DNA from 4 places in the Streptomyces sp. NBC_00390 genome. Region 4 is predicted to be linked to each of the others. Evidence: riboswitches for the same ligand, from Rfam matches in the RefSeq annotation. Region 4 holds a riboswitch; each other region holds the start of a gene.
What was found. Region 4 has a riboswitch for cyclic di-AMP ahead of OHS70_RS22385 (transglycosylase family protein). Riboswitches for the same ligand answer to the same signal wherever they lie in the genome.
Positions count from the first base shown of each region.

Region 1 (7,668 bases), 2.8 Mb from region 4:
ATCAGATGGCGGGCGGCGGCGATGACCTCGCCCAGATTGTGCGGGGGCATGTTCGTCGCCATACCGACCGCGATGCCGGACGCGCCGTTGACCAGCAGATTCGGATAGGCGGCGGGCAGTGCGACCGGCTCGCGCTCCTGGCCGTCGTAGTTCGCCTCGAAGTCGACCGTGTCCTCGTCGATCGACTCCGTCATCAGGCTCGTGGCGTCCGCCATGCGGCACTCGGTGTAGCGCATGGCGGCCGGCGGGTCGTCGTTGCCCAGCGAGCCGAAGTTGCCGTGGCCGTCGACCAGGGGCAGCCGCATGGAGAATGGCTGCGCCATGCGCACGAGCGCGTCGTAGATCGACGCGTCGCCGTGCGGGTGCAGCTTGCCCATGACCTCGCCGACGACACGGGCGCACTTCACATAGCCGCGGTCCGGCCGCAGACCCATCTCGTTCATCTGGTACACGATCCGGCGGTGCACCGGCTTCATGCCGTCACGTGCGTCCGGCAGGGCCCGGGAGTAGATCACCGAGTACGCGTACTCGAGGAAGGAGCCCTGCATTTCGTCCACCACGTCGATGTCGAGGATCCTCTCCTCGAAATCGTCCGGCGGCGGGGTCTTCGTGCTGCGGCGGGCCATCGCGGCTGCTGCTCCTTCACGTACCAGGTCTGGATCTGACGCGGACCATTGTGGACCGTCCCACTGACAACGCCGACCTCGACCCGGGAACTTCGCCAGGTGTCAGCGCGCTTGCATACAGTGGCAGGTCTGGCAGCAATTACAGTTTCGCGATCGAAGGGACGTACATGCCCATGGGTCACACGGCCACAGCGCAGGCCGACTCCGGCGGCCTGACAGCGACAGAGCACCGCCTGGCCAACGGCCTGCGCGTGGTGCTCTCCGAGGACCACCTGACCCCGGTCGCCGCGGTCTGCCTCTGGTACGACGTCGGCTCACGCCACGAGGTCGAGGGCCGCACGGGCCTCGCCCACCTCTTCGAGCACCTGATGTTCCAGGGCTCGGGCCAGGTGAAGGGGAACGGCCACTTCGAGCTCGTCCAGGGCGCCGGCGGCTCGCTGAACGGCACGACGAGCTTCGAGCGCACCAACTACTTCGAGACCATGCCGACCCACCAGCTGGAGCTGGCGCTCTGGCTCGAGGCCGACCGCATGGGGTCGCTGCTGGCCGCCCTCGACGACGAGTCGATGGAGAACCAGCGCGACGTCGTCAAGAACGAGCGCCGCCAGCGGTACGACAACGTGCCGTACGGCACGGCCTTCGAGCGGCTCACCGCCCTCGCCTACCCGGAGGGCCACCCCTACCACCACACCCCGATCGGCTCGATGGCCGACCTGGACGCGGCGACCCTCGAGGATGCCCGCGCCTTCTTCCGCACCTACTACGCGCCGAACAACGCGGTGTTGTCGGTCGTCGGCGACATCGATCCGGAGGAGACGCTCGCCTGGATCGAGAAGTACTTCGGCTCCATCCCCGGCCACGACGGCAAGCAGCCCCCGCGCGACGGCTCCCTGCCCGAGAACATCGGCGAGCAGCTGCGCGAGGAGATCGTCGAGGAGGTCCCGGCCCGCGCGCTGATGGCCGCCTATCGCCTGCCGCACGACGGCACACGCGAGTGCGACGCCGCCGACCTGGCGCTCACCGTCCTCGGCGGCGGCGAGTCCTCCCGGCTGCACAACCGCCTGGTGCGCCGTGACCAGACGGCTGTCGCGGCAGGCTTCGGCCTGCTGCGCCTCGCGGGCGCGCCGTCGCTGGGCTGGCTGGACGTCAAGACGTCCGGCGGCGTCGAGGTCCCGCAGATCGAGGCCGCGGTCGACGAGGAGCTGGCACGGTTCGCCGCCGAGGGCCCCACGCCCGAGGAGATGGAGCGAGCCCAGGCGCAGCTGGAGCGTGAGTGGCTGGACCGGCTCGGCACCGTCGCCGGCCGGGCCGACGAACTGTGCCGGTACGCCGTGCTGTTCGGCGACCCGCAGCTCGCGCTGACCGCCGTGCGGCGGGTGCTCGAGGTCACCGCCGAGGAGGTGCAGGCGGTCGCCAAGGCCCGGCTGCACCCCAGCAACAGGGCGGTCCTCGTGTACGAGCCCGCAGCCGAGGACAAGGGCGAGGAAGGCGACGAGGCCGGCTCGGCGGACACCTCCGCCGACAACGACGAGCAGGAGGGCGCGGACCAGTGAGTGACGCTGCCGTGACCATGGACTTCCACCCGCAGCCCACCCCCGGCACCGCCCGGCCCTGGGCCTTCCCCGCGCCCGAGCGCGGCACGCTGGGGAACGGTCTGACCGTGCTGCGCTGCCACCGCCCCGGCCAGCAGGTGGTGGCCGTCGAGATCTTCCTCGACGCCCCGCTGGACGCCGAGCCGGACGGTCTGGACGGCGTCGCCACGATCATGGCGCGTGCCCTGTCGGAGGGCACCGACAAGCGGAGCGCCGAGGAGTTCGCGGCCGAGCTCGAGCGCTGCGGCGCCACGCTCGACTCGCACGCCGACCACCCCGGCGTCCGGGTCTCCCTGGAGGTCCCGGCCTCCCGGCTGCCCAAGGCGCTCGGCCTGCTGGCCGAGGCACTGCGGACGCCCGCGTTCGCCGACAGCGAGGTCGATCGCCTGGTGCGCAACCGGCTGGACGAGATCCCGCACGAGACGGCGAACCCGGCCCGGCGCGCCGCCAAGCAGCTCTCCAAGGAGCTCTTCCCTGCGAGCTCGCGCATGTCGCGGCCGCGTCAGGGCACGGAGGAGACCGTGGCGCGGATCGACTCCGCGGCGGTGCGGGCCTTCTACGCCGCCCATGTGCGGCCCGCCACCGCCACTGCCGTGATCGTCGGTGACCTCACGGGAGTCGATCTGGACGCCGTGCTCGCCGACACCCTCGGCGCCTGGACCGGTGACAGGACCGAGTCACGTCCGGTACCGCCGATCACCGCGGACGACACCGGCCGGGTGGTCATCGTGGACCGTTCCGGGGCGGTGCAGACCCAGCTGCTCATCGGCCGCATCGGCCCGGACCGCCACGACCGCGTCTGGCCGGCCCAGGTGCTGGGCGCGTACTGCCTGGGCGGCACCCTCACCTCCCGCCTCGACCGCGTGCTGCGCGAGGAGAAGGGCTACACCTACGGCGTACGGGCCTTCGGCCAGGTGCTCCGGTCCGCGCCCGACGGCACCGGTGCGTCGATGCTCGCCATCAGCGGCTCGGTCGACACGCCCAACACCGGCCCGGCGCTGGACGACCTGTGGAGGGTGCTGCGCACACTGGCGGCCGAGGGCCTGACCGATGCCGAGCGCGACGTCGCCGTGCAGAACCTGGTGGGCGTCGCCCCGCTGAAGTACGAGACGGCGGCGTCCGTGGCGGGCACGCTCGCCGACCAGGTCGAGCAGCACCTCCCGGACGACTACCAGGCGGAGCTGTACAGGCGGCTGGCCGAGACGGGTACGGTCGAGGCGACCGCGGCGGCCGTCAACGCCTTCCCGGTGGACCGGCTGGTCACGGTGCTTGTCGGTGACGCGTCGCAGATCGAGGAGCCGGTGAGGGCGCTCGGTATCGGTGAAGTGACCGTCGTCAGCGGCTGATTGAGCCGCGGGACGACCGGCGCAGCAGACATACAACTCAAAACCGACAAGTGGAACCCCGGCTTCAGGTGTGATGCCGGGGTTCCGTCTTTTGTCCGTTTTCATGCGGCAGTTGGGGCTATGCCCTGTGGCGTGCGCTACAAAAGGTGCTGAATTTTTGGCGATCGGATGAAGATCGGCCTAGCGTCAATCCGGCTGTTCGCCGTAGCCCGCCGCATCCGCGGCACGGACAGTCATCGCCGAGTCCCCGTCAGGCGCGAGCCTGGGGAGCCGGGGACCCACTCAGTCCCTGGGGTGAATCGGTCGCCTTCACACCCCGTGCGGAGGTGCCCGTAGGAGACCTTCCTGCTCCGAACCCGTCAGCTAACCCGGTAGGCGAGAAGGAAGGAAAGGACCAGCCTCTTCATGGCGTTCACCCGTGCCACCGGGAAACATCGTGGTCCGAGCCGGCTGGCGCGTCGCAGCGCGGGTATGGCCACCGTCGCGACCCTCGCCACCACCGGCGTCATCGGAACCCTCGCCTCTCCGGCCCTCGCTGCCGACGCCGAAGCCCCCTCGCCCGAGGACACCGGCCTGACGCAGGTCGTGGCGGTGGACACCGTCGCCGACGAGGTCGCCGACCAGGCTGCCGCGCAGAAGGAGGAGGCCGCCAGGGCCGCCGCCCAGGCCAAGGCCGCGGCCGAGGCCAAGCGCAAGGCCGAGGCCCGCGTCAAGGCCGCCCGCGAGGCCAAGGAGCGCGCCGCCCGTGAGGCCGAGCGCCGTCGCCTCAACTCCTTCCAGCTGCCCGTCGCCGGCTCCTACGTCTCCACCGCCTACCAGGCCGGCGGTGCGCAGTGGTCCTCCGGCAGCCACACCGGCATCGACTTCCATGCCGCCTCCGGCACCTCGGTCGTGGCCGTCGGCTCCGGCACGGTCGTCGAGGCGGGCTGGGGCGGTGCGTACGGCAACAACGTCGTGATCCGGATGAACGACGGCACGTACACCCAGTACGGTCACCTCTCGTCCATCGGCGTCTCGGTCGGCCAGCGGGTCATCCCCGGCCAGCAGATCGGTCGGGCGGGCTCCACCGGCAACTCCACAGGCCCGCACCTCCACTTCGAGGCCCGGACCACCGCGGACTACGGCTCCGACATCAACCCGCTCGCGTACCTGCGCGCCCGCGGCGTCACGGTCTGAGGCCCGCGCCGCCCGCAACCGACCCCCGCACCACATCGAAGGCCCTGGCCCGCCGCCAGGGCCTTCGGCGTTACTTGTACTGGCCAAAAGATATCCATGAATTTCGGTCTGCCATCGGAAAATCACGCCGATTGCAATAGAGTCACGGCCAGGAACAGGGGTGGGAACGCACACCGTCGGCAGCGTTTCGCGCGAATTAAAGCGGAGGTTCGGTCATGCGCATTCCCGCGCACTCGGTATGCACGGCGATCCGCGACGACATCGTCTCCGGTGTGTTCGAGCGCGGCAGCAGACTGACCGAGGAACAGCTCGCCCGCCGCTACGGGGTCTCCCGGGTCCCGGTCCGCGAGGCCCTGCGCACCCTGGAGTCCGAGGGCTTCGTCGTCAGCCGCCGGCACGCCGGCGCCCATGTCGCCGAACCCACCGAGCAGGAGGCGGCCGACCTCCTGGAGATCCGGCTGCTGCTGGAGCCCCTGGGGGCGGCACGGGCGGCGCAGCGGCGCACCGAGGCACACCTCAAGGTGCTCCGCGGCCTGGTCAGGCTGGGGCAGGAGCGGGCGCGTCGCGGTGAGGGCGAGGATCTGCGTTCGCTCGGCAGCTGGTTCCACGAGACGCTCGCCCAGGCCTGCGGCAGCCCGGGGCTGACCGCCCTGCTCACCCAGCTGCGCCACAAGATCGCGTGGATGTACACCGTGGAGCAGCCCGCCAAGCCCGTCGAATCCTGGGCCGAGCACGGCGCGATCGTGGACGCCGTGGCGCGCGGGGACGTGGAGCGGGCCAGGACTCTGACCGCCCTGCACGCGGAGCGGGCCGCGGTGGCGCACCGGCTGCGCCGTCCCGAGTGGGTGAGGACTTCGCAACATGCCGTAAACACCACGAGCGTCCGTCATTAACACGAGCGCCGTATACAAAGATGTGTAATGTCGTGCAGCGGGCCTATTTATGCTGCCCGAATTCCGTGCGGCATTCAAAAGGCCGGGGGAAAGAGTGAAGCCGCGGTGTCCCTGATTCGGGATGCCGCGGCTTCGCCATGAATTCGACCGCCCGGTTGCGCGGCCGAACGCGTCAGACGGTCTCGGGGAGTTCCTCGAGGCCCTCGGCCACCAGCTTGGCCAGACGGTCCAGGGCGGCTTCGGCACCCTCGGCCTCCGAGGCGAGCACGATCTCTTCGCCGCCCTGTGCGCCGAGACCCAGGACGGCGAGCATGGACGCGGCGTTGACCGGAGTGCCGTCGGCCTTCGCGATCGTCACGGGGACGCCGGAGGCCGTGGTGGCACGGACGAAGATGGACGCGGGGCGGGCGTGAAGGCCCTCGGCCCAGCCGACAGTGACGCGGCGCTCAGCCATGGTGTTGCCCTTCAAGTCTTCGGGGTTGTCTAGACCAGTCTCTCACGGGAGGTGGCGTGCTCCTCGCGCCGGTGGGCGGGCCGGTGCGAGGCCGCCGATCGGCGCTGTCCAGCCTGCCCGTCGGCAACAGCCTCCGCGACCCGTGGGGCGGGCCGTACGCTGGCCCCATGCAGACCTCGTCGGAGCACGCTTACCCCGATCACTGGGAAGCGGACGTGGTGCTGCGCGACGGCGGCACCGCGCGCATCAGGCCCATCACCACCGAGGACGCCGACCGTCTGGTCAGCTTCTACGAGCAGGTCTCCGACGAGTCGAAGTACTACCGGTTCTTCGCGCCCTACCCCCGCCTGTCCGCCAAGGACGTCCACCGGTTCACCCACCACGACTACGTGGACCGGGTGGGGCTCGCGGTCACGGTCGGTGGCGAGTTCATCGCGACCGTCCGCTTCGACCGGATCAACGCGCAGGGCCGCCCTGCCAGTGCGCCTGCCGACGAGGCCGAGGTCGCCTTCCTGGTCCAGGACGCCCATCAGGGCCGGGGTGTGGCGTCCGCGCTGCTGGAACACATCGCGGCGGTCGCCAGGGAGCGCGGCATCAGGCGGTTCGCGGCCGAGGTGCTGCCCGCCAACAACAAGATGATCAAGGTGTTCACGGACGCCGGCTACACCCAGAAGCGCAGCTTCGAGGACGGCTCGGTCCATCTGACCCTCGACCTCGAACCGACCGCCAGGTCCCTCGCCGTCCAGCGCGGCAGGGAGCAGCGCGCCGAGGCCCGCTCGGTACAGCGCCTCCTCGCACCCGGCTCGGTCGCCGTGGTCGGAGTGGGCCGCGCGCCCGGTGGCGTGGGCCGCACCGCGCTGCGCAACCTCCTCGGCGGGGGGTACACCGGGCGTACCTACGCAGTGAACCGCGCCTTCCCCGATGACCGGACCGAGATCGACGGCGTCCCCGCAGTGCGTCGGGTCGCGGAGATCGGCGAGCCGGTCGACCTCGCGATCGTCGCCGTTCCCGCCGAACGCGTGCCGGAGGTGGTCGCCGACTGTGGAGAGCACGGTGTCCAGGGACTGGTCGTCCTGACCGCCGGGTACGCCGAGAGCGGCGCGGCCGGCCGGGAACGCCAGCGCGAGCTGGTGCGCCAGGCCCGTTCGTACGGGATGCGCATCATCGGCCCCAACTCGTTCGGGATCATCAGTACCGCGGATGCGGTACGGCTCAACGCCTCGCTCGCCCCCGAGGCACCGGTGCCCGGCCGTATCGGCCTGTTCACCCAGTCCGGGGCGATCGGCATCGCCCTGCTGTCCGGGCTGCACCGGCGCGGCGCGGGGCTGTCGGCCTTCATCTCGTCCGGCAACCGGGCGGACGTGTCCGGCAACGACTTCCTGCAGTACTGGTACGAGGACCCCGGCACGGACGTGGTCCTGATGTACCTCGAGTCCCTCGGCAACCCGCGCAAGTTCACCCGGCTCGCCCGGCGTACGGCGGCGGTGAAGCCGGTCGTCGTCGTCAAGGGAGCCCGCCACAGCGGTGCCACGCCCCCTGGGCACGCCGTGCCCGTGACCCGGATCCCCGACGCGACGGTCG
Region 1 is NZ_CP107945.1:2,251,904-2,259,571, reverse strand. It holds gene OHS70_RS09235 (DNA gyrase/topoisomerase IV subunit A) at 1-626, opposite strand, end outside; gene OHS70_RS09230 (M16 family metallopeptidase) at 800-2,179, shown strand; gene OHS70_RS09225 (M16 family metallopeptidase) at 2,197-3,564, shown strand; cyclic di-AMP (ydaO/yuaA leader) riboswitch at 3,792-3,957, shown strand; gene OHS70_RS09220 (M23 family metallopeptidase) at 3,970-4,740, shown strand; gene OHS70_RS09215 (GntR family transcriptional regulator) at 4,956-5,633, shown strand; gene OHS70_RS09210 (HPr family phosphocarrier protein) at 5,806-6,087, opposite strand; gene OHS70_RS09205 (bifunctional acetate--CoA ligase family protein/GNAT family N-acetyltransferase) at 6,255-7,668, shown strand, end outside.
Region 1: linked by a shared signal. The riboswitch ahead of OHS70_RS09220 (M23 family metallopeptidase) and the one ahead of OHS70_RS22385 (transglycosylase family protein) in region 4 are both predicted to bind cyclic di-AMP.

Region 2 (7,668 bases), 3.1 Mb from region 4:
GCATACCGCATTTGGAGCATGCTGACCACTTTCGGGTCGGAGATGAACTGGCCGCTCTCCTGACCTTCGCAGTAGCCGTACCACTTGTTGTCGGGCGTCTCCAACAGCCTCATGGGGCCGTCGATGCCCGCGTGGCTGCCGCGCGCATGCGGCATGACCTGCACTTCGATGTTCCTCAGTTCCGCAAGTCCGAGGAGGTGGTCCAAGAGCTCTGCCTGGGCAGCCTTCCCACCTGTCTCACGCGTGAGCACGTGCTCCTCGACGATGAAGCTGTACGCCGTGTTGGGCCGGTCCCGCAAAAGCCGCTGCCGGTCCGTCCGTGCCGCCAGCCGGGCCTCGATCTGATCGTCCCCCAGTGGCGGGAGGCGCTCGGAGAACAGCGTCCGCGCGTACGCCTCCGTCTGCAACAGCCCCGGCACCAACCGGCACTCGTACGTGTAGAGGTTGACCGCTTCCGCCTCCAGCTGTGCCCACTGCCGGAACCAGCTCGCCAGCCCCGGCCGGCGTGACAGATGCCGTGCCGCACCCCGCAGTGTGCCGAACGCGTCCAGTACCTCCTCCGCCCGGTCCACGAAGTCCGCCGGAGGAAACCTGCGCCCCTGTTCGATCGATGCGACCGTCGGCACCGAGTACCGAACCCGGGGCGCGAACTGCTCCTGCGTCAGCCGCGCCCGCTTTCTGAACGCCTTGACGACCTCCCCGAACGCCTTCAAGCTGTCCGAGCTTTCCGGTTCCGCCCCGCCGCCGCCCGTACCCTCCGCCGCGCCCATCTCGCCCGCCATCATGCCGGCCACCTCCACGTACGGTACGTAACCCACCCATCGTCACGCTTCGTTACGCGTACCGTCCACCCTTCGCACCCGTACGCTGACGCAGCGTACGGGTTTCGGTGCTGGTGAACTGGCATATTTCCAGGCCAGATTGGCCGTCATGACGACCCCCGCCACACCGACAACCTCCGACGTCGGCCAATCGCCCGTCACCGTATGTGTGTTCACCCAGCGCTTCAGCTCCACCCCGCGCGGCGCCCGCCTCGCCCGCCACCTCGCCGTCCATCAGCTCGACCGCTGGGGCGTCCCGCAGGGCAGCGACCTCTCCGGCACTGCGGCTCTGCTGGTCGCGGAGTTGGCTGCCAACGCCGTGACGCACGGCCGCGTGCCCGGCCGGGACTTCGAGCTCACGCTGACCCGCGTTCCCGGCGCGGTCCTCAGGATCGAGGTCTCCGACACCCGTGGCGAGAAGCAACCCCCCGCTCCGGGCCGTCTGTCCCCGCCCGCTCCCGGGGAGACCTCCGGTCGAGGTCTGCTCCTGGTGGAGGCACTGGCCGACCGGTGGTGTGTGCTCGACCGCGTACCCGTCGGCAAGACCGTCCGAGCCGAACTCGATCTGCCACGGCGCCCGTAGCGGGGACAACGTCGGGCTATGCGCCCGCGCCTCAAGCAATGGCGCGGCATGCAGGCCCACAGGAGACGGCCCCGTTTCGTTGCTCAAGGCCGCCAACGGGGGGCCTGGTCGTCAGGGGTGTCCGGGCCGGCGAAGTGGAAGGGGACCGAGAGATGGGTGGCCAGGGCTCTGCCCGCCCTGTCGGCGGCTGCCGCAGACGGGTGCAGCGTGCCGCGATCCTCGTCTCCGAGGTGCCGCACGGCCGCGTCCCGGTAGATGGTGGCCAGCCGGTGCTCGTCGGCGGGGTCGGCGGTGACGGCCAGCAGGTCCACGAACCAGTCGTGGACCGTGTCGCCGTCCCAGACTGCCTCGATCGCCACGACGCGGCCGGGGGCGCCGGCAGCACGGGCGGCCAAGGACTCCAGGTCGAGTGGGCAGTCGGGGGTGCGGGCGATCCTGTCGCCGTGGTGGAGGTAACGGTCGTAGACGACAAGTTGGGCGTCGATGAGCCCCAGACCGTGGGCGCGGCCGGTCTCGTAGACGATGCGGATGGCCTGCATGCGGGCGTCCTGGAGGACGTACCCGTCGACCTGTTCGCGGATACCGGCAGGCAGCAGCTCCCACCAGTCGGCCGTGGCGACGTCGGTCATCCAGAGTCTCCCCGTCTCCCGTGCGGCCCTGACGACAGAGACCGCCGAGCGCCACTGTACGCACGGCGTCCCAGCCGTCCGCAGCGCGCCTTCGCACCCGAGGGCCGGCGCGACGAGTCCTTTCCGCACGAGCGATCGCGCCGCCCGCTCCTATCCTGGTAAGGGGTCGGTGCTGATCAGGAGTGCGTGAAGGAAGTCGCGATGGCTGATCGGAGCAGCGGCGACGAACGGGCGATCGACCAGGCCCGGGCAGCCGCCGGCCGGGAGGCGTGGGCGGAGGCGTACGCACTCCTGCGCGACGTGGACGCCGATCACCTCGGCCCCGACGATCTCGCCGTGCTGGCGGACGCGGCCTGGTGGAACAGCAAGGTCGAGGAATCGGTCGAGGCGCGGACCAGGGCCTACTCCGGCTATGCGGCGGCGGGCGCCGACCGGCAGGCCGGATTCACCGCGTGGATGCTCCACTACGAGTACCAGCTGGCCGGGCGGACGGCGGCAGCCGCCGGGTGGCTCGGGCGGGCTCGGCGGCACCTCGCGGACGAGCCCGAATGCGTGGAGCAGTGCTATCTCGCCTGGGTCGAGGCGGAGGAGGCACAGCGGCGCGGTGCGTTCGGCGAGGCCATGAGCTGTGCCGGCCGGATGGCCGGCATCGCACGGCGCTGCGGCAGCGCGGATCTCGCCGCGATGAGCACCGAGGCACAGGCGAGCGTGCTGCTGGCCGAGGGCCGGGTGGCCGCCGGGCTCGCCCTGCTCGACGACGCCATGTGCTCGGCCATGGCGGGGGAGCTCAGCCCGCTCTTCACCGGCTGGCTCTACTGCCTCGGCCTCCAGCAGTGCATGGCCTGCGCAGACCTGGAACGGGCCGTCGAGTGGACCGACGCCGCCATGGCCTGGTGCGCCTCGATGCCGGCGGAGAACAACTACCGGGGTCTGTGCCGAGTCCACCAGGTCGAGGTGCTCGAGCTCTGCGGTGACTGGCCCCGGGCCGAGACCGCAGCCGCGCTGAGCGTCCCCGAGCTGCTGCCCTACGAGGCCCGGGTCGCCGCGGAGGCGATCTATCTGACCGCCGGCATCCAGCGGCGGCGCGGCGACCTGGCCGCGGCCGAGGCCTCGTACGCGCGGGCCCACGAGCTCGGCCGCGACCCGCAGCCCGGCCTTGCCCTGCTGCGCCTGGCTCAGGGCAAGGCGGAGTCCGCCGCCGCCGCGCTCCGGCTCGCGGTGGCGGGCCGGGACGGCGGCACACGGGTCGGCCGCTGCCGGCTGCTCGCCGCGCAGGTCGAGGTCTCGCTCGCGCTCGGAGAGCTCGACCAGGCCCGCACGGCCGCTGAGGAGCTGGAGTCGATCGCACGCGAGTGGCAGCAGCGGTGCGAGTCCGGGACCACGGTGCTGCACGCGACGGCCGCCGCGGCCCGTGGGGCGGTCGCCTTCGCGGAGAAGGAGCCGGAACGCGCCCTGCCTCTGCTGCACCGGGCGCTGGCGCTCTGGCTGGAGCTGGGGGTGCCGTACGAGGCCGCGCAGGTACGGATGACACTCGCCGCCGCGGACCGGGCCGCCGGGGACGCCGAAGGGGCGCGGCTGGAGCTTCAGGCGGCACGGGCGGTCTTCGAACGCCTCGGCGCGGCCCCGGACGCGCGAAGGGCCGCCGCCCTGCTCAGTGACGTGCGTCACCGTCTGCCGGGCGAGCTCACCCAGCGTGAGGCCGAGGTGCTGCGTCTTGTGGCAGCCGGCCGGACCAACCGGTCCATCGCCTCCGAGCTGGTGATCAGCGAGCACACCGTCGCCCGCCATCTGAACAACATCTTCGCGAAGCTCGACGTGCCCTCCAGGGCGGCCGCCACCGCCTACGCGTACACCCACGGCCTGGCGTGAGCGCATAGGCGGTTCTGCCCATGCGTGCCGCGGCGCAATGGGCGGTTACGGCGATGAGCGCCACCCGGCCCCGGGATTACAACGGTGCTGAGGGAAAGGCGGTGGCGGCCATGACCACCTTCACACCGGCACTCGACGACACACAGGCGCAGCAGCTCCGGGAAGCTGTACACGGCGACGTGCTCCGGCCCGGCGACGCGGGCTACGAGCAGGCCCGCAAGGTCTACAACGCGGTGCACGACAGGCGGCCGGCGATCATCGTCCGGGCCGCTGACACGGCCGACATCGTCGCCGCCGTCGACTTCGCCCGCGAGCGGGATCTGCGGCTGGCGGTGCGCGGCGGCAGCCACAGTGTCGCCGGGTACGGCACCTGCGACGACGGCCTGGTGCTCGACCTCGGGGGCATGCGCGGCATCCGGGTCGATCCCGGGGCGCGCACCGCTCGGGCCGAGGGCGGCTGCACCTGGGCGGATCTCAACCACGCCACGCACGCCTTCGGCCTGGCGACCACGGGTGGTGTCGTCTCCACCACCGGAATCGGCGGTCTGACCACCGGGGGCGGCATGGGTCATCTGGCCCGGAGATGCGGTCTGGCCTGCGACAATGTGCTCTCGGCGGATGTGGTCACGGCCGATGGATCATTCCGGACCTGTACGCCGGAGCACGAGGCGGACCTGCTGTGGGCGCTGCGGGGCGGAGGCGGCAACTTCGGGGTCGTCGCATCGTTCGAGTACCGGCTGCATCCTGTGGCCGACATCCTCGGCGGGCCGACGTTCTATCCCCTGGACGCCGACGTGATGCGGGGGTACCGCGAGCTGATCGCTGACTCCGGGGACGAGCTCGGCGCGCTGCTCGTCGTGGGACTCGGGCCGGCGCTGCCCTTCCTGCCCGAGCGGTGGCACGGGCGGCCCCTGTGCGCAGTCGTGACCTGCTGGAGCGGCCCCCGGGACCAGGACGACCGCATCCGTGCACGGCTCGCCGGTCTCGGACCGGTCGTGGGGCGGCACCTCGATCGGATGCCTTATCCGGTGATCAACACTCTCTTCGACGAGCTGCTGCCGGCGGGCCTCTTCCACTACTGGAAGGGCACCTTCAGCCACGGTCTGCCCGACGGGGCGCTCGACGCGCATGTCGAGTACGGCGCCACCACCCCCACGATCCAGAGCACGACGGTGATCTTCCCCATCGACGGTGCCTGCCACCGGGTGGGGCCCGAGGAGACCGCCTTCGCCTACCGGGACGCCGGCTTCTCGACGGCTCTCAGCCCGACCCTGCTGACGCGCGCCGACTGCGACGCCGCCACCGGCTGGGCCCGCGACTACGCCGCCGCCCTCCGGCCGTACTCCATGGCCGGCGGCTATGTGAACTTCATGGACCAGGACGACCAGGACCGGGTGCGGACCAACTACCGGCAGAACTACGACCGCCTGGTGGCACTCAAGCGGCGCTACGACCCCGGCAACCTCTTCCGCCTGAACCACAACATCGCACCCTGAGCAGCCCTCCGACGCCGCCCCTGAGGCTCTGAACTGCACCGTTCCCGATCATGAGGGAGAACGCGGCATGTGGGGTGATTAGTCCGAATTTCTATAGAGGTGTCTCTATAGCGACAAGTTACCCCGCTTGTCGCTTTCTGATGCGCCGTCACGGCGACGACTGTTCCTGTTGTTGTGAGTGATATGGGTCACGAGTGCAGAGATGTGCAGTTTTGTCCCTCGGTTCATTTCCCTTCCAGGGGTGGCAAGTTGAGCAGTACTGCCAGGAATTGATCACGCATTTCCCATGATCGGATTCATTGGGCGGATTGTGGTGTGAATTTCGGGCTTGTTCCATCCGATGGGCCTCGCCTACGGTCACCTCAATCCGGACGGACCGCCGAATCCTGCCGCTGTCCGGAACCGCACCCACTCACGGACGTAGGCAGGAGCGGGGGACCCAGGTAAGCGCCGATCCGGCATCCGGAACGGCTCGGGGTGAAGTCGCACTCCCCGTGCGACCGGGCATCTCCAGCCCGAACCCGACAGCTCACCTCGCAGGCGACGGAGAGGAATTCGTCATGCCTGCAAAGGGTAAGCACCGCCGTCCCAAGTCCAGCCCCCTCACTCGCAGTTTCGTCGCCGCGGGTACCGGCGGTGCCGCACTCGCCCTCCCGATGCTGGGAGCGACCTCCGCCGGCGCGGCGCAGCCGACGACGGCCGTGGCCGCCGAACAGGCCGTGGCACCGACCGTCGCCGTCGCCACGAAGGTGGCCGCTGAGAAGATCAGGCCCGTCACCTATTCCGTGGTGCCCGGCGACTCCCTTTACAAGATCGCGGGCCAGCATTCGCTGAGCGGCGGCTGGAAGCAGCTGTACAAGGACAACCGCGAGGCCGTCGGCGACAACCCCTCGCTCATTCACCCGGGCCTCAAGCTGACGGTCGGCGCGAAGGCAAAGACCAAGGCAAAGGCAGAGGCAAAGGCGGAGACGCCGGCCCCCGCCGAGAAGCGGCCTTCCTCGTCCGACCGTGCCGACCGTTCCGAGCGCTCCAGCGCACCGGCCGCCGAGAGCGGCGCTGCCACGCAGTCCGCGCCGGAGTCGGCCCCGCAGGCCGCCCCGGTGTACACCAACGACCTCGACGGCTGGATCAGGGAGTCGCTGGACATCATGGGCCGGGAGGGCATTCCGGGCACCTACGAGGGCATCCACCGCAACGTCATGCGCGAGTCCTCCGGCAACCCGCAGGCCATGAACAACTGGGACTCCAACGCCGCGGCCGGAACGCCCTCCAAGGGACTCCTCCAGGTCATCGACCCGACCTTCGCCGCCTACCACGTCCCGGGCACCGCGATGGACCCCTTCGACCCCGTCGCCAACATCACGGCCGCGTGCAACTACGCCGCCGACAAGTACGGTTCGATCGACAACGTGAACGGTCCCTACTGACCCGACAGCTCTGCGATGCCCGGGGTTCGGCGGAGCCCCGGGCATTGTGCTGCCCTGACAGCCGGAGTGCGGCGGGCCGACATCGGGCCGGAGCCCGACGGTGGCCGAGTCCTCCGGCCTCCCGGCGCCTTTCGGACCGACACCCTGCCACGACCTTGACGACCCGGTCCTGGCCGCCAACCACCAAGGTCGCCCGCTCTGGCCGGCCCCGGGGCCGTCAGTCATCGCCCCCATGGAAACCCCCCACTCCCAGGAACCGCCAACGGCCCCTGCCGTGACCAGCCCGGGGACCGTCGGGCCGCCAACGGCCCGGCCCTGGCCGGCCCCAGGGCCGTCAGTCATTGCCCCCATGGAAACCCCCCACTCGGAGCAACCGTCAACGGCCCCTGCCGTGACCAGCCCCGGGGCCGTGAGGGCCCGTTCTGTCCAAGTCCACTTCTGGCCTGTCCCTTTGCGGACACCGCATTACCCCGAACTGCCCCTCCGCAGCTGGCAGTATCGAGTCAATAGCAATTCACCGCGCTGCCCGGCGCGGTGTGATTGAGGGGGAGAAACACATGCCACGTCGTATTCACCGTGCCGTGGTCGCGGCATTCACGAGTGCGCTGATCGCAGGCGGTGCCGGAACGGTCTTAGCCGCCAAGTCCGCAGGTCATGACGGTAAATGGGATGCGTCTCATCCGGTTTCCGGGGGCGTTCTCAGTGACACCGGATGGGACGCCTCCGTTCCGGTTGGCGGCGCAAAGGGCGAGGACACGGGCTGGGACTGAAACACCCCACGTTTCGGCGTAATTGAGCCATCGGCCCGGGCAGGTTCCGGCCCGGGCCGTGCGACGGAAACTG
Region 2 is NZ_CP107945.1:2,007,342-2,015,009, reverse strand. It holds gene OHS70_RS08380 (helix-turn-helix domain-containing protein) at 1-785, opposite strand, end outside; gene OHS70_RS08375 (ATP-binding protein) at 931-1,404, shown strand; gene OHS70_RS08370 (hypothetical protein) at 1,488-2,033, opposite strand; gene OHS70_RS08365 (helix-turn-helix transcriptional regulator) at 2,235-3,902, shown strand; gene OHS70_RS08360 (FAD-binding oxidoreductase) at 4,013-5,398, shown strand; cyclic di-AMP (ydaO/yuaA leader) riboswitch at 5,794-5,954, shown strand; gene OHS70_RS08355 (transglycosylase SLT domain-containing protein) at 5,959-6,825, shown strand.
Region 2: linked by a shared signal. The riboswitch ahead of OHS70_RS08355 (transglycosylase SLT domain-containing protein) and the one ahead of OHS70_RS22385 (transglycosylase family protein) in region 4 are both predicted to bind cyclic di-AMP.

Region 3 (7,668 bases), 4.3 Mb from region 4:
CCACTTCGTCCGTGCCGAGCTGGGCAATCTCTACGACGGCTCGTTCCGGCGAGCCCTCGGCCCGAGGGCCTGCCCGCTCGCCGTCTGCGACTGCCACATCGGTTATGTGCATCTGGAGACGCTGCCGCTGTACGACGTGTTCGCGGGCGGCGTGCTGGAACGGATCCCGGCGGCGGCCCCGGCCGGCGGGCCGTGGACCTCGGCGGCGCGCCCCTGACCGGGCAGGGGCGCCGCCGTCCGGGTCACAGCGGCAGCAGGTCCGGGCGCTTCGCCTCGACATGGTCGCCGGAGCTCTCGCCCCGCAGCCGGCGCCCGATCCAGGGCACCAGGTGCTCACGTGCCCACTGGATGTCGTCCCGGCGCACCTCGAGCGCGCCGCGCGGCGGCAGCGGCGGCCACGGCTGGTCGGGGTCGGCAGGCACGTCGAGCCCGAGCACCTGGGCGGCGCGCAGGGCGACCCGGGTGTGCCCCTCCGGCGACAGATGCAGCCGGTCGGTGTCCCAAGCCCGGCGGTCCTGGACGGACTTCAGCGACCACAGGTCGAGCACCGGGCAGTTGTAGCGGTCGGCAATGGCCCGCACATGCGCGGTGTATGTGGCGATCTTGCCGCGCAGATGGCGAAGGACCGGGACGTCTCGGGTGTCGAACCCGGTCGTCACCATGACGGTGCCGACCGCGCTCGACAGATCGGCCACGGCACGCTCGAAGCGCTCGGCGACATCGTCGGGGTCCGTGCCGGGCCGGATGATGTCGTTGCCCCCCGCACAGAACGACACCAGGTCCGGGGCGAGTTCCCTGGCCCTCGGCACCTGGTCCTCCACGATCTGGTCGAGGAGCTTGCCCCGCACGGCGAGGTTGGCGTACCGGAAGGTGTGCTCCGGCATACGGTCGTCCAGCAGGACCGCGAAGCGGTCCGCCCATCCGACGAACGTCCCGCCGGGTCCGGGGTCTCCCACGCCCTCGGTGAAGCTGTCACCGATCGCCGCGTACGACCCGATTCCGCCGCTGTTCCCTGTTCTCGAATCGTCTGCCACGGGAGCACATCTTTCCCTTACGGGTGTGACCTACGCGACCGTAAGGAGGGGTTGACGCGGGGTGATCTTTGCCACCGGTCAAGTTTCGCCCAAGCCGGAATACCCCGGCTCCCCCGCCCCGCGTGAGCGGTGACGGGGGAGCCGGTCCAACAGCGCCCGAACCTGTCAGGGAGTCAGGGCGGTCAGATGGAGACGCCGTTCTGGCGCAGGTAGGCCAGCGGGTCGACGTCGGAGCCGTAGCCGGGTCCGGTGCGGATCTCGAAGTGGAGGTGCGGACCCGAGGAGTTGCCGGTGTTGCCGGACAGGCCGATCTGCTGGCCGCCGGTCACCGACTCGCCGCTGGAGATGGACAGCGAGGAGAGGTGGGCGTACTGGGAGTAGGTGCCGTCGGTGTGCTGGATGACGACCTGGTTGCCGTACGCGCCGCCCCAGCCGGCCGAGACGACGGTGCCGGCAGTCACGGACTTGACGGAGGTGCCCGTGGCGGCGGCGAAGTCGACGCCGGTGTGGTAACCGCTGGACCACATCGCGCCGGCGGTGCGGTAGGCGGTGGACATCGGCGCGCCCTCGATGGGTGCGGCGAAGCCGGAGCCGGAGGCCTGCTCGGGGGCGGAGGTCTGCTCGGCGCTCGGCTCGGAGGACTGCTCGGGGGCGGAGGTCTGCTCGGCGCTCGGCTCGGAGGACTGCTGCTCGACAGGCTCTGCCGTGTCCGCCGGGGCGGGCCGCGCGTCGTCACCGGACGGCCGGGTCTGCGACTCGGACGGGGACTCGGACTTCTCGGTGGCCTTTGCCTCGGAAGTCTTCGCCTTCCCCTTGCCGTTGATCGTCAGCCTGAGGCCGGGGTGGATCAGCGAGGGATTCTCGCCGACGGCTTCGCGGTTGTCCGCGTACAGGCTCTGCCAGCCACCGCGCACATCATGCTCAGCGGCGATCTTGGAGAGGTGGTCGCCGGGGACGACCGAGTAGGTGGTGGCCTTCTTGCCGGCCGGCGCATGGGCTGCCGATCCGGCCGAGAAGGTGGCCGGGGCAGCAGCATGTGCCTTCCCGGACGCGGCGGCAGGTGCCGTGGCGGGCGCGGCCTTGGCTGCGGCGTGTGCGCCGGTGGCACCCATCAGCGGGAGGGCGATGGCGGCGCCACCCGTACCGGCGGCGATGAAGCCGCGGGTGATCCGGTTGGACTTGGGACGACGGTGCTTACCCTTTGCGGGCATGGCGCATTCCTCTCCGGCGCCGGCGAGGTGAGCTGTCGGGTTCGGGCTGGAGCTGCCCGGCCGGACAAAATGTCCGACTTCACCCCAAGCCGTCCGATTTGATCGGATGCGGCGTACTACCTGGGTCCCCCGCTCCTGCCACACGTGGATGGGATCGAATTCCGGACAGCGGCAGGATTGGGCGGTCCGTCCGGATTGCGGTGACCGTAAGCGAGTTTGTCGGGCCGGAACAAGCCGCCGATTTCCGGAAGTAATGCCGAGCGGGGAAAGCGCTGCGGATTTCCCGTCACGCTCCGTGGATCGCGGATCTTCGCCCCCCGCGCCGACAACGGAATTCGACCTCGAGGCCCGGCCACGGACGGTCACAAATATGACCCTGCTCACGACCCGATTCCAGCGCGCCCCACATCAGGGCACGCCATACCGGAACCATCCAATTCGGACAGAAGCACCATTTAATGATTTACACCGCCACTCACCGATCAAGCCCCACGACGATCAACGCAATTCGCCCTTCCGTGGGTCGAGGAAAAGTGATGCACATCACTCCATTACTCCGCCGTGGGGCCTCGGCGATCCTTCTATTCACCGCCGACGAGGTCGGGGGACGGCATTGAATTCGACCGGCTCCCCTCCGCCGAGGAATGCGAAAGCATCCGGGTGACTCTCCGTATACACGTGTCAGGCGCGTCGACACGGCGCACAGGGACGGGAAGTCGCTTCCGGTCCCGCTCGGGCGCGGGTGGCCGCATCGACCGGGGCCTGGTCCGAACCAGCCGGATCCCCGGATCACTCGCCGCGACCAGGGCGGACGGCGCAACGCCCCTGCAGGACGGCCGAGATGATTGCCCGATAAACGGGTGTCGTATCGTCGGGAGCCACATCACGCCACCGTCGGCGAGCCGCGCCGATGGCAGTCACCTCAGGAGTCCACGTGACGCAGCAGCTGCCGCAGACCCCGTCGACAGAACCCGAGCTGGCCGGAGTTCGTAACTTCCGGGATGTGGGCGGACTGCCGACGGCGGACGGCCGGCGGGTGCGGTACGGGAGGCTCTTCCGCAGCGGTCACCTGGCGAACGCGACGGCGAGCGATGCGGCGTTCCTCTCCGGGCTCGGGCTGCACACGATCTTCGACTTCCGCAACGCCGCGGACCAGAAGCTGGAGGGTCCCGACGTCGATCTTCCGGGCGTACGCAATGTGAACCTGCCGCTCAGCGACCCGGCCGACGGCGCGGAGTTCTGGACGATGGTGCGCGAGGGCAACCTCGACCAGCTGAAGTCGATCCTCGCGGACGGCAAGGCCGCGGGCCGGATGTCCGCGTCGTACCGGATGATCATCAAGGAGCGCACCGGCGAGCACAGCCGGGTGCTGCACGCACTGGCCGAGGACAGCGTCCCTGCGCTCATGCACTGCGCCGCCGGCAAGGACCGGGCCGGTCTGTCGATCGCGGTGTCCTTGCTCGCGGTCGGCGTGGACCGCGACGCGATCGAGGCGGACTACCTCAAGTCCAACGACCCCCACCGCCGCTACAAGGTCCGGCGCAAAGACAACTCCCCCGCCGCGATGTCCCCCGAGGTCATGGAGCTGCTCGCCCCGCTGTTCGACGCCCGCGCCGAGTATCTGGCCGCGGCCTTCGAAACGATCGAGGAGACGTGGGGCGGCACGGAGCGCTATCTCTCCGATGGCCTGGGGCTCTCCCCCGAGACGCGCGAGCGCCTGCGCGAACGGCTCCTCGACGAGGCGTGACGCCTTGCGCGCTACCCCTTGCCGCCCACCAGGAAGAGCAGATAGAGGAAGCCGGCGAAGAGGTGACCGGCTATCAGGTAGACGAACAGCCTGATCACCAGGCCTCGGGGGAACCGCTCCTCCTGCTGCTGTGACATGACGGACCTTTCTGTTCAGGACGGAGCGCGAACCGCGCACCGGGGTCTCAGACGTGCGGGTGCAGCTCGGGGCTCTGCAGGAGGGTGTGGACGAACAGCAGCTCTGCCCCGTCCGGGGTGGCCGCCGCCAGGCGGTGGGGGGTGAGGGAGTCGAAGTGCGCGCTGTCCCCCGGTGCGAGTTCCTGCACGAAGTCACCGAGGCTCAGCCGCAGCCGCCCCTCGAGGACATACAGCCACTCCTCGCCGGGATGGACGCGCACCATGTCGCCCTGGGCGCCGTAGGGCACCACCACCCGCAGGGCCTGCATGGCCCGCCCTGGCGCGCCGGCCTGCTGATATGTCCAGCCGTCGGACGCGGCGGGCTCCCGCCGGCCGGCCCTGATGACAGCCTCGCGCTCCGGTGGCAGCTCGCCGAGCAGATCGCCGACCGTCGTACCGTAGATCCTGGCCAGGGCGAGCATCATCGGCAACGACGGCTGGCGCTGTCCCGTCTCGAGCCGGGAGAGATGGGCCGGCGAAAGGCCTGCGCGCCGGGCCGCCGCCTCGAGCGTGAGCCGGCGGCGGCGGCGCAGATCGCGCAGGCGCGGCGCGACGTGTGGGAGCCCTTCGGCAGGGGCCGTCCCTTCGGCGGGGAGCGGGCCGGTTCCCCGCCCGGCGGCAGCATCGGTCATGCGTCCATTGCGCCAGGCGATTGCCCCATTGGCAAATTTCTTGCCAGCCAGGCAAAGAATCAGCGATTCGCGACGGCCTGTTTCACCAGCGTCCTGCCGAAGTCCCACATCAGTCCGCCGCCGCCATGGGCATCGTCCATCACCGCGGTGAACGCCTCGACGAAGCGGTCCACTTCCCGCTCGCCGATGATCAGTGGCGGAATCAGCTTGATCACTTCGAGGTGGTCACCGGAGACCTGGGTGAGGATCCGGTGCTTCTGCAGCAGTGGCACCACCACCATCTGCGCGAAGAGTCCCTTACGGGCGGCCTGCAGCATGGTCCACCGGCTGCGCAGCCGCATGGACTCCGGCCGGCCGAACTCGATGCCGATCATCAGCCCGCGCCCTCGTACGGCATGCAGCAGCTCGTAGCGGTCCACGAGTGCCGCGAGCCGGGCGCGCAGCAGCTCGCCGGTCACCCGCGCGTTCGCGACGACATGCTCGTCCTCGAGCACCGAGAGCACGGCGAGCCCGGCGGCCATCGCCTGGGCGTTGGCCCCGAAGCTGGCGGAGTGCACCAGGACGCGGTCCATGGACGAGTAGACCTTCTTGAAGATCCAGTCCTTTCCGAGGGTCGCCCCGACGGGCACATACCCTCCGGAGAGCGCCTTTGCCACGCACACCAGGTCCGGCTCAACACCGGCCTCGTACTGGAAGGCGTAGAAGTCCCCGGTCCGGCCGAGTCCGGTCTGCACCTCGTCGACGATCAGCAGGGCCCCTCGCCGGTGCAGGAGTTCCTGGGCGGCGCGCAGGAAACCGGTCGGCGTGGAGTTCACACCCTTGCCCTGGATCGGCTCGACGACGAAGGCCGCCACATCGCCGCGCTCCAGTTCCCGCTCCAGCGCGTCCAGATCCCCCGGTTCGACGGCGGTGTCCGGCAGCAGCGGCGCGAATCCGTCCCGGAATCCGGCCTCGCCGTTGACCGACAGCGAGCCGGCGGTGAGGCCGTGGAAGGCATGCGTGCAGTACAGGATCCTGGTCCGGCCGGTTGCGTACCGGGCGAACTTCAACGCGGTCTCCACCGCCTCCGTACCGCTGTTGCCGAAGAACACGCGGTCCAGGTGGGGAGTGTGCACAAGCAGCTTCTCGGCCAGCAGCCCGGGCAGCGGCTGGCAGTCGAAACGCGTCAGATCGGCGAGCGAGGCGTCCAGGACGTCGTGCAGCGCCTTGCGTACGACGGGGTGGTGGCGGCCGAGGCCCATCACGCCGAAGCCGGCGAGCATGTCGAGGTAGTCGTTGCCGTCCGCGTCCCAGAAGTACGCGCCCTCGGCCCGTTCATAAACCTTGTCGAAGCCGATGGTGTGCAGCATGCGGGGCAGCTGGTGGTTGAGGTGGCGGGTGTGCAGCTCATAGCGCTCGGCCCCGCGCTCGGCGAGCAGCGCCGCGAGATCGAAGCCTTTGGGCCGCTCGGTCATCGCTCAGATCTCCTTGGCTGCCATGGCCGCACTGATCCGCCCGGCGATCTCCACCGGGGTCAGCCCGATGTCGGCCAGCACCTCGCTGCGCCTGCCGTGGGCGAGGAACTCTTCGGGGATCCCGAAGTCCCGCAGGGGCACGTCCACCCCGGCATCGCGCAATGCCTGAGCGACGGCGCAGCCGACGCCGCCCCTGCGGCTGTTGTCCTCCACGACCGCGACCAGCCGGTGGCGGGCGGCCAGCGGGGCGAGCTGCTCGTCGACGGGCTTGACCCAGCGTGGGTCGACGACCGTGCAGCGGATGCCCCGGCCCGACAGCAGTTCGGCCGTCTGCAGGCAGACCGGTGCCAGCGCCCCGACGGACACGATCAGCACATCGGCGTCCTTTGGCCGGAGCAGTACGTCCATCCCGCCGATCCGCCCGACGGCCTCGACGGGGTCACCGACGCTCTCCTTCGGGAAGCGCAGCACGGTGGGCGCGTCGCCCACCTCGACCGCCTCGCGCAGCTCCTGCCGCAGCCGTACGGCGTCACGCGGGGCCGCGATCCGCAGACCCGGGACGACCTGCAGGAGGGACATGTCCCACATGCCGTTGTGGGACGGGCCGTCGGTGCCGGTGATCCCGGCCCGGTCCAGTACGAACGTCACGCCGCACCTGTGCAGGGCGACATCCATCAGCAGCTGGTCGAAAGCACGGTTGAGGAACGTGGCGTAGACGGCGACGACCGGGTGCAGCCCCGCGGTGGCGAGCCCCGCGGCACAGACCGCCGCATGCTGCTCGGCGATGCCGACGTCCCACACCCGGTCCGGGAAGCGCTCGGCGAACTTCGTGAGCCCCACGGGATGCAGCATCGCCGCGGTGATGGCCACGACGTCCGGGCGCTCGGCCCCGATCTCGGCGATCTCGTCCCCGAACACCGAGGTCCACGACGCGCGGTCGGGCAGGGCGAGCGGCGCGCAGGTCACCGGGTCCATCGCACCGACCGCGTGGAACCGGTCGGCCTCGTCCTCCAGGGCCGGCCGGTATCCGCGGCCCTTCTCGGTCAGGCAGTGCACCAGGACAGGTCCACGGAAGCGCTTGGCACGGCGCAGCGCCGACTCGACGGCCTCGATGTCGTGCCCGTCGACCGGCCCGAGGTACTTCAGCCCCAGGTCCTCGAACAGGCCCTGGGGCGCGAAGGCGTCCTTGAAGCCCTTCTTCGCGCCGTGCAGGGACTCGTAGAGCGGTTTCCCGACGACGGGGGTGCGCTCCAGGATGTCCTTGCCCCAGGCCAGCAGCTGTTCATAGCCGTCGGTGGTGCGCAGGGCGGCGAGATGGCTCGCGAGGCCGCCGATCGTCGGCGCGTAGGACCGCTCGTTGTCGTTCACCACGACGATCAGCGGCCGGTCCTTGGCCGCGGCGATGTTGTTGAGG
Region 3 is NZ_CP107945.1:796,286-803,953, forward strand. It holds gene OHS70_RS03340 (STM4011 family radical SAM protein) at 1-217, shown strand, start outside; gene OHS70_RS03345 (SGNH/GDSL hydrolase family protein) at 243-1,034, opposite strand; gene OHS70_RS03350 (M23 family metallopeptidase) at 1,217-2,245, opposite strand; cyclic di-AMP (ydaO/yuaA leader) riboswitch at 2,250-2,408, opposite strand; gene OHS70_RS03355 (tyrosine-protein phosphatase) at 3,180-3,992, shown strand; gene OHS70_RS03360 (DUF6126 family protein) at 4,004-4,129, opposite strand; gene OHS70_RS03365 (helix-turn-helix domain-containing protein) at 4,177-4,800, opposite strand; gene OHS70_RS03370 (aspartate aminotransferase family protein) at 4,860-6,254, opposite strand; gene dxs (1-deoxy-D-xylulose-5-phosphate synthase) at 6,258-7,668, opposite strand, start outside.
Region 3: linked by a shared signal. The riboswitch ahead of OHS70_RS03350 (M23 family metallopeptidase) and the one ahead of OHS70_RS22385 (transglycosylase family protein) in region 4 are both predicted to bind cyclic di-AMP.

Region 4 (7,668 bases):
AGGACACCGCGGACGAAGTCGTCCCGGTTCTCGGCGTCGCGCGAGGCGGACGTGGCCACGAACCGGATCTTCTCGGCGCCGAGTTCCTTGATCACTGCGGCGTACTCGCGGCAGGCCGCGAAGGTCCGCTCCAGCGCCTCGGGGGCGAGCCGCCCGGTGCGGTCGACGCCCTGCCCGAGCCGGACGATGGTCATGCGCCGGTCGAGTTCGGTGAGCGTGCCCGCGCCGGATGCGCCGGACGGCGCGGTGACGTCGGCGACGAGCAGGCGGATGGAGTTCGTGCCGCAGTCGATGGCGGCCACGCGGGTCATGGGGACGGACTCCTTGGTATCGGCTGGGAACCGGGGGCGCTGCCCGCGGTCGGTGTCAGGCCTCGTCCGGGCAGGGCGACACGCACGGACCCTTGGCCCACCACTCCGGCAGCATCGCGATCGCCTCGTCGCCCAGCGGGTTGACGCCGGGACCGGCCGCGAGGGAGTGGCCGACCAGGACGTGCAGGCACTTCACTCGGTCGGGCATACCGCCCGCGCTGGGGAAGTCCTTGAGCACCTCGATGGCGTCCCGGCGCGCGATGTAGTCCTCGTGCGCGGCGCGGTAGGCCGCCGCGAGCTCCGGGTCACTCGCCAGGCGCTCCGACATCTCCTTCATGACGCCGTTCGCCTCGAGCGTGCCGATCGCGGACGCGGCCCGCGGGCACGTCAGGTAGTACAGCGTCGGGAACGGGGTCCCGTCGGGAAGCCGGGGAGCGGTCTCGACGACGTCCGGCTGACCGCAGGGGCAGCGGTGCGCGATCGCGCGCAGACCGCGCGGCGGCCGGCCGAGCTGCTCCTTGAACGCGGCGATGTCCGCGGCGGTGGGCTCGGTGTGGTCGGTGGTGGGAGGAGGGGTTTCCATGCCTGCCTTGCTGCTTCGGGTTCGCTGTTGCGCTACTTGTTGCGGTCGGCGTTGTCCACGCCGTTCCAGACGTTCGAGTACCAGGGGCGGTCGGCCGTGCTCTCGTCGTCCCGGCGCTCCTCGGCGGCCCTGGGGTCGATCACGGTGATGAAGCCGGTCTCGCCCGGGCGCACATAGTGCAGATGCTCGCGGGCCAGCCGCTGGATGTACATGTCGTCCTGGAGACGCGCCTTCTCGTCGCGGAGTTCCTCGACCCGCTGGCGGGCCTCGGCCATCCGGCGCTGCTGTTCGGCGATCTCGGCGCGCTGGGACACGTACTGACGCATCGGGTAGGCGAGCGCGACGACCAGGGAGCAGACGACCAGGGCCAGAAAGGCGGCGCGTCCGGTGAGCCGGGAGCGGCGGGCCTGGCGGCGGCTCTGGGACCGGTAGACGCGGGCGGCGGTCTGCTCGCCGAGCAGCCGCAGTCTCGTCGCGGTGGAGAACCGGTCCGCGTCCGGCCTGCGTGCCATTCCTCTCGCCTCCCCTTCACACGCGTACGTCCCCGGACACGGTACGGGACCGTGGCCGGGGACGTACGGACGACAGGGCGTCAGCCGGTGATCAGCCAGGGATCACGCGGTGCCCCGGCCGGTGATCAGTCCTTGTAGCGCGGGAACGCGCTGCGTCCCGCGTACACCGCCGCGTCGTCGAGGATTTCCTCGATACGCAGCAGCTGGTTGTACTTGGCGACGCGCTCGGAGCGGGCCGGGGCGCCGGTCTTGATCTGTCCGCAGTTGGTGGCGACGGCCAGGTCGGCGATGGTGACGTCCTCGGTCTCACCGGAGCGGTGGGACATCATGCACTTGAAGCCGTTGCGCTGGGCAAGCTCCACGGCGTCCAGCGTCTCGGTCAGCGAACCGATCTGGTTGACCTTGACGAGCAGGGCGTTGGCCGCGCCGTCCTCGATGCCACGGGCCAGGCGCTCCGGGTTGGTGACGAAGAGGTCGTCGCCGACGATCTGCACCTTGGTGCCCAGCTTGTCGGTGAGGACCTTCCAGCCGGCCCAGTCGTCCTCGAACAGCGGGTCCTCGATGGAGACCAGCGGGTACGAGGCGACGAGCTCCTCGTAGTACTCGGTCATCTCGGCGGCCGAGCGGGCCTTGCCCTCGAACTCGTAGGCGCCGTCCTTGTAGAACTCGGAGGCGGCGACGTCGAGCGCGAGCGCGATGTCCTTGCCGGGGGCGTAGCCGGCTTCCTTGACGGCCTCGAGGATCAGGTCCAGGGCGGCGCGGTTGGAGTCGAGGTTCGGCGCGAAGCCGCCCTCGTCGCCGAGGCCGGTGGACAGGCCCTTCTGCTTCAGGACCTTCTTGAGGGTGTGGTACACCTCGGTGCCCCAGCGCAGGGCCTCGGAGAAGGACTCCGCACCGATCGGCGCGATCATGAACTCCTGGATGTCCACGTTGGAGTCGGCGTGCGAGCCGCCGTTCAGGATGTTCATCATCGGAACGGGCAGCAGGTGCGCGTTCGGGCCGCCGAGGTAGCGGAACAGCGGCAGGTCGGAGGCCTCGGACGCGGCGTGTGCCACGGCGAGGGAGACGCCGAGAATGGCGTTGGCACCGAGCGAGGACTTGTCCGGGGTGGCGTCCAGGTCGAACATCGCCTGGTCGATCAGGCGCTGCTCGGTGGCGTCGTAACCGACGAGCTCCGGGCCGATCTGCTCGATGACGGCGAGGACGGCCTTCTCGACGCCCTTGCCCTGGTAGCGGTTCTGGTCACCGTCGCGGAGCTCGAGGGCCTCGAATGCACCGGTGGAGGCGCCGGACGGAACGGCAGCACGACCCGTGCTGCCGTCGTCGAGGCCAACCTCGACCTCGACCGTGGGGTTGCCTCGGGAGTCCAGGATTTCCCGGGCTACGACGACGTCGATGGACGGCACGAGCATCTCCTTCTGGGATGTGACGCTGGTAGTGCAGGTCTCTTTGGCCTTGCGGCAAGAGCCTAACCGCCTCGCGGGCATCGGCTGCCCGATGCCCGCCCCCTGGGACGAAAAAGGGCATCAAGACCGCCGCTGCCGGACAAATGGTGCCGGATCTACCCGTCGGTAACCACTTCCGCGGGCCGGAAGGACTGAACCCCGGTCCGGCACCAAGGGGGGAAGGGTGCGCCGGACCGGGGCGAGTGGGGGACGGGGCCTGCCGCGGCGGCCGGTGGTCCGCCGGGTCCACCGGTGTGCGGGAGCCCCTGGGGACGCCGAGCGTCCCCGGAGGGGGTCAGCCCAGGCGGAGCAGCTGACCCGGGTTGATCACATTGACGTCCTTGATGACGTCCTTGTTCAGGTCGTACAGCTTCTTCCAGCCGCCCTTGACCTTCTCGGCCTTGGCGATCGAGCTCAGGGTGTCGCCGGCCTTGACCTTGTACTCGGCCTTCTTGGCGGCCTTCTTCGCCGGGGCCGCCGGGCGCTCGGAACGGGTGACCGGGGCCTCGGCCCGCTTCGGGGCGGGCTTCGCGGCATCGGCGCCGCCGGCGTACGGGGCGCTGGACAGGTTCACGCCGCAGTGCGGCCACGCGCCCTTGCCCTGGCCGGCGAGGACCTTCTCGGCTATCTCGATCTGCTGCGACTTCGACGCCTGGTCGGCGGTCGCGGCATAGGCGGAGCCGCCGTATGCGGCCCAGGTGGAGGCGGAGAACTGCAGTCCGCCGTAGAAACCGTTGCCGGTGTTGACGGACCAGTTGCCGCCGGACTCGCACTGGGCGACGGTGTCCCACTCGGACGCGGTCGCGGCGGACGCGGAGGTGGCACCGAGGACGGGGACGGCGATGGCGGCACCGGTGACGCCGACGAGCGTGGCGAAACGGGTGGCCTTGGACGGGCGACGGCGCTTGAGCGTGGTGGCGCGCAGCATGGGACATCTCCTCACCGACGCCTGCGAGGTGAGCTGTCGGGTTCGGGCCGGTGGGGTGTCCCCGGTTCCGTCAGGAACCACGGGACGAGTGCCCGGCCGCGCACCTGGTGCGCGGCTTCACCCCAAGCCGGTTCCGTCCGTCGGTCTCAACGTCCGGGCCCGGCACTTACCTTGGGTCCCCCGCTCCTGCCTACGGCGCTGTGAGCGACGACTGTTCCCCCCGACCGGCGGCAGGATTCGGCGTGACGGTCGACGGGGCCCGCGATGGCGAGCGGTCAGACCGTAGACACAGCTCTCCCCGATGTTCAAAGCGTGAACATCGGGGAGAAATCACCCGAACCGGACGGATGGAAAGTCCCTTTTTCGCAGGTCAGACCCGAGATGGCCGGATCGCGCAAGCGCGGTACGCGAGTTGCCGCAAAGAGACCCTTGTCTCACTCGAACAGAACGGACATAACGCCGCGAACTGCCGCTACTTCAGATCGAGATCAAGGCTCTGGCCGGGGAGGATGAGATCGGGGTCGGCGCCGACGGTCTCCTCGTTGGCCTGGTAGATCGCCTTCCAGCCGCCGGACACCTCGCGCTCGTCGGCGATGGCCCACAGGCTGTCGCCGGGCCGGACGGTGTACGCGCCGGGCTCGGCGTCCGCTTCCGCGGCCGCCCGCTCCGAACTGTCGCCACGTGAGGCATGACGGCCCGTTTCACGATCCTTGTCCGTACTACCCGATTCCGCCTCGTCGGGAGCGGGTTCACCCCGGTGCTTACCGGTGCCGTTCGACGCGTCGGCACCCTCGGGGGCCGGATCCCCGGAAGCGTCCTCGGTCGGGTCGGACTGCCCCGCCTGGTTCGATGTGCCTGATTCACCCTTTGAATCCGACTTGTCCTGCGTGCTCTTCGGCACGTCACTCGTGCCGGGATCCTTCGACCCGGCCGGAGCGCTCGGCTCCGGTGACACCACCTCGCCCAGCTCCACACCCGGATCGACACCGGCCGCGGCGTCATCGCCCTGCAGCCCGGCGATCGCACCGCACATGGGCCATGCCTCGGGCCCCTGCGCGTCGAGCACCTTCTCGGCGACGGCTATCTGCTGGGAGCGGCTGGCGAGGTCGGCGCTGGGCGCGTACGCCGTGCCGCCGTAGTCCTCCCAGGTCTCCTGCGAGAACTGCAGCCCGCCGTAGTACCCGTTGTCGAGGTCGGCACTCCACATGCCACCGCTCTCGCACTCGGCGACGCGGTCCCATGTGGCCCCTTCCGCCGCGGAGGCGGATCCGGCGCCGAGCAGCGGAATGGCGATGGCGGAGCCGGTCACCCCCGCCGCGACGAGGAGTGCCGGAGCCTGACGGGGTCGGCGGTGCCGTCCGTTCCCGGAGCGCATGCGGTTGCCTTTCGCGTGACTACAGATGACTGCGTGCCTGCTGGTACGGCCGAGTCGACGGTGAACGTAGTCGGATCGCACGTGAGTCACAAGTCGATGCAGCGGAGATCACGTGAAAGTCACGATATTGATCGTGCGTCAGTTTCCGGAAAGTGTGAACTCAACGGGCAGAGTGCGCAATCCACGCATGATGAGTCCCCCACGCCACCGCAAATCGGCCGGATCGCCCGCAAGTCGCACATCCGGCATTCTTCGGAGCAGCGTCGCGAGCGCGGTCTGGCCCTCCAGCCTGGCCAGCGGCGCACCGAGGCAGTAGTGGATGCCGTGCCCGTACCCGAGGTGCTGGTTGTCGCTCCGGGACAGGTCGAGCGTGTCCGGATCGCTGAAGCGCTCCGGGTCGCGGTCGGCTGCCGCCAGTACGACGAGCACGGGGTCTCCCGCGGCGATGGACTGCCCGCCGATGGTGAGCGGCTCGGTGGCGAAGCGCCAGGTCGCGAGCTCCACCGGCCCGTCGTAGCGCAGCAGTTCCTCGACCCCGGTCGCCAGCAGCTCGCTCTCGCCGGCCGCGAGGGAGCGCTCCAGCCGCTCGCGCTGAACGGGGTTGCGCAGCAGCGCGTACATACCGTTGCCGATGAGGTTGACGGTGGTCTCGAAGCCGGCGAAGAGAAGGATGAAGGCCATCGCCGCGGCCTCGTTCTCGGTGAGGTGCTCGCCGTGGTCGGACGCCTTGATGAGCCCCGAGATCAAGTCGTCGCCCGGTTCCTCCCGTTTGCGGTGGATCAACTCCGCGAGATATCCCCGCATCTTCTTCACCGAGCGGGCGACTCCGCCGCGCGGGCCGCCGCCATGCCGGATCATCATTCCGGCCCAGTCGCGGAAGTCGTCCTGGTCCTCGCGCGGTACGCCGAGCATGTCGCAGATGGCGTAGATGGGCAGCGGGAAGGCGAACTCATGGATGAGGTCGGCCTCCCCCTTCTCCGCGCTGTGCTGTTTCTCGAAGATGTCGTCGATGAGCCGGTCCGTGAGCTCCTGCACGCGCGGCGCGAACTCGGCGACCCGGCGCGGAGTGAACGCCTTGGAGACGAGGCGGCGCAGCCGGGTGTGATCGGGCGGGTCGATGTTCAGCAGATGCGTCATCAGCTCGGCCTTGCGCTCGCCGGGGATGCCCGTCTTCCCCTTGGCGTGCGCCGGCTCGTCGTGATGCGCCGGGTTCTTGGACAGCCGCTGGTCCGCGAGCGCCTGCCGCGCATCCGCGTACCGCGTCACCAGCCAGGCCTCGACCCCGCTGGGCAGCGCGGTGCGGTGCACAGGGGCGTGCTCGCGCAGCCAGGCGTAGGCGGGGTAGGGGTCGGTGGCGAACTCCCAGGTGAAGAGTTCAGGGGTGGTGGATGCGTCGTTCACGCCACGACGTTATCCGGCACCAGCGGGCCGCGCGTGCCCCCTATCCGGCCTGGCCCTCCGCCGCCCGGATCGCGTCCCGGTACGCTCGGGCCGCCGCCCGCAGTGCCGCCTCCGGGTCGGTGCCGTCCGCTTCCGCCCGCGCGGCGAGGGCCAGGAGCTCGTAGCCGATACCCGGGCCCGCGGGCAGGGGTACGTCGAGACCTGCCGTACGCACCCGGGAGGCGAGTTTCGCCGCCAGGGCGAGGCCCGGCTGGCCGAGCGGGACGCCGTCCGTGACCGAGTCGCGCTGCTTCTCGATCGCCTTGGTGCGCAGCCAGTGCGCCTTGACGTCCTCGGCCGTCTCGGCGGTCTCGTCGCCGAAGACATGCGGGTGCCGGTGGATCAGCTTGGTGACGATGGTGCCGGCGACGTCGTCGATCGAGAACGGCTCGTCGGCGTCCTCCTCGGCGATGCGCGAATGGAAGACGACCTGGAGGAGTACGTCCCCGAGCTCCTCGCGCAGCTCGTCGCGATCGCCCTCCTCGATGGCCTCGACGAGTTCGTACGCCTCCTCGATCCCGTACTTGGCGAGGCCCTTATGGGTCTGCTGCGAGGACCAGGGGCACTCCCTGCGGATCCGGTCCATGACCTGGACGAGATCGAGCAGCCGTGCGCCGGGCAGGTCGTACGAGCCGGGAAGCAGCTCGAGGTCCGGCATCCGCACCCGGCCCGATCCGGCGAGGCGGGCCAGACCGTCGGTCAGGGCCCGGTCGCCCTCGCCGACGGTGACATAGACGACCGTACGGCCCCCGGCGCAGGCGTCGACGATCTCCTGCGCGGTGGGCGCGGCCTCCTCGACGGCGATACCGGCCTCGCGCAGATACGGCAGCTGCGGATGCTCGTCGTCGGCGCACAGCACCTGGTCGGCTGCGTGCAGCGCCTGCCACGCCGGCCAGGACAGCAGTCCGGGTGCGACGCGATGGCTCGCGGTGAGCAGGACGATACGGCCGGGGGCGACAGATGCTTCTTCGGTCACCCGTCGAACCTACCCCGGCTCAGGCACCGGTCTCGACGGGCTCCTCGGCCTTGGTGACCTGGGTGATCCAGGGGGCCTTGTAGCTGCCGAGCTCGAGC
Region 4 is NZ_CP107945.1:5,073,812-5,081,479, reverse strand. It holds gene OHS70_RS22405 (Ppx/GppA phosphatase family protein) at 1-311, opposite strand, end outside; gene OHS70_RS22400 (DUF501 domain-containing protein) at 367-894, opposite strand; gene OHS70_RS22395 (FtsB family cell division protein) at 927-1,406, opposite strand; gene eno (phosphopyruvate hydratase) at 1,532-2,812, opposite strand; gene OHS70_RS22385 (transglycosylase family protein) at 3,147-3,779, opposite strand; cyclic di-AMP (ydaO/yuaA leader) riboswitch at 3,783-3,987, opposite strand; gene OHS70_RS22380 (transglycosylase family protein) at 4,252-5,154, opposite strand; gene OHS70_RS22375 (cytochrome P450 family protein) at 5,293-6,555, opposite strand; gene OHS70_RS22370 (nucleoside triphosphate pyrophosphohydrolase) at 6,596-7,570, opposite strand; gene OHS70_RS22365 (SurA N-terminal domain-containing protein) at 7,590-7,668, opposite strand, start outside.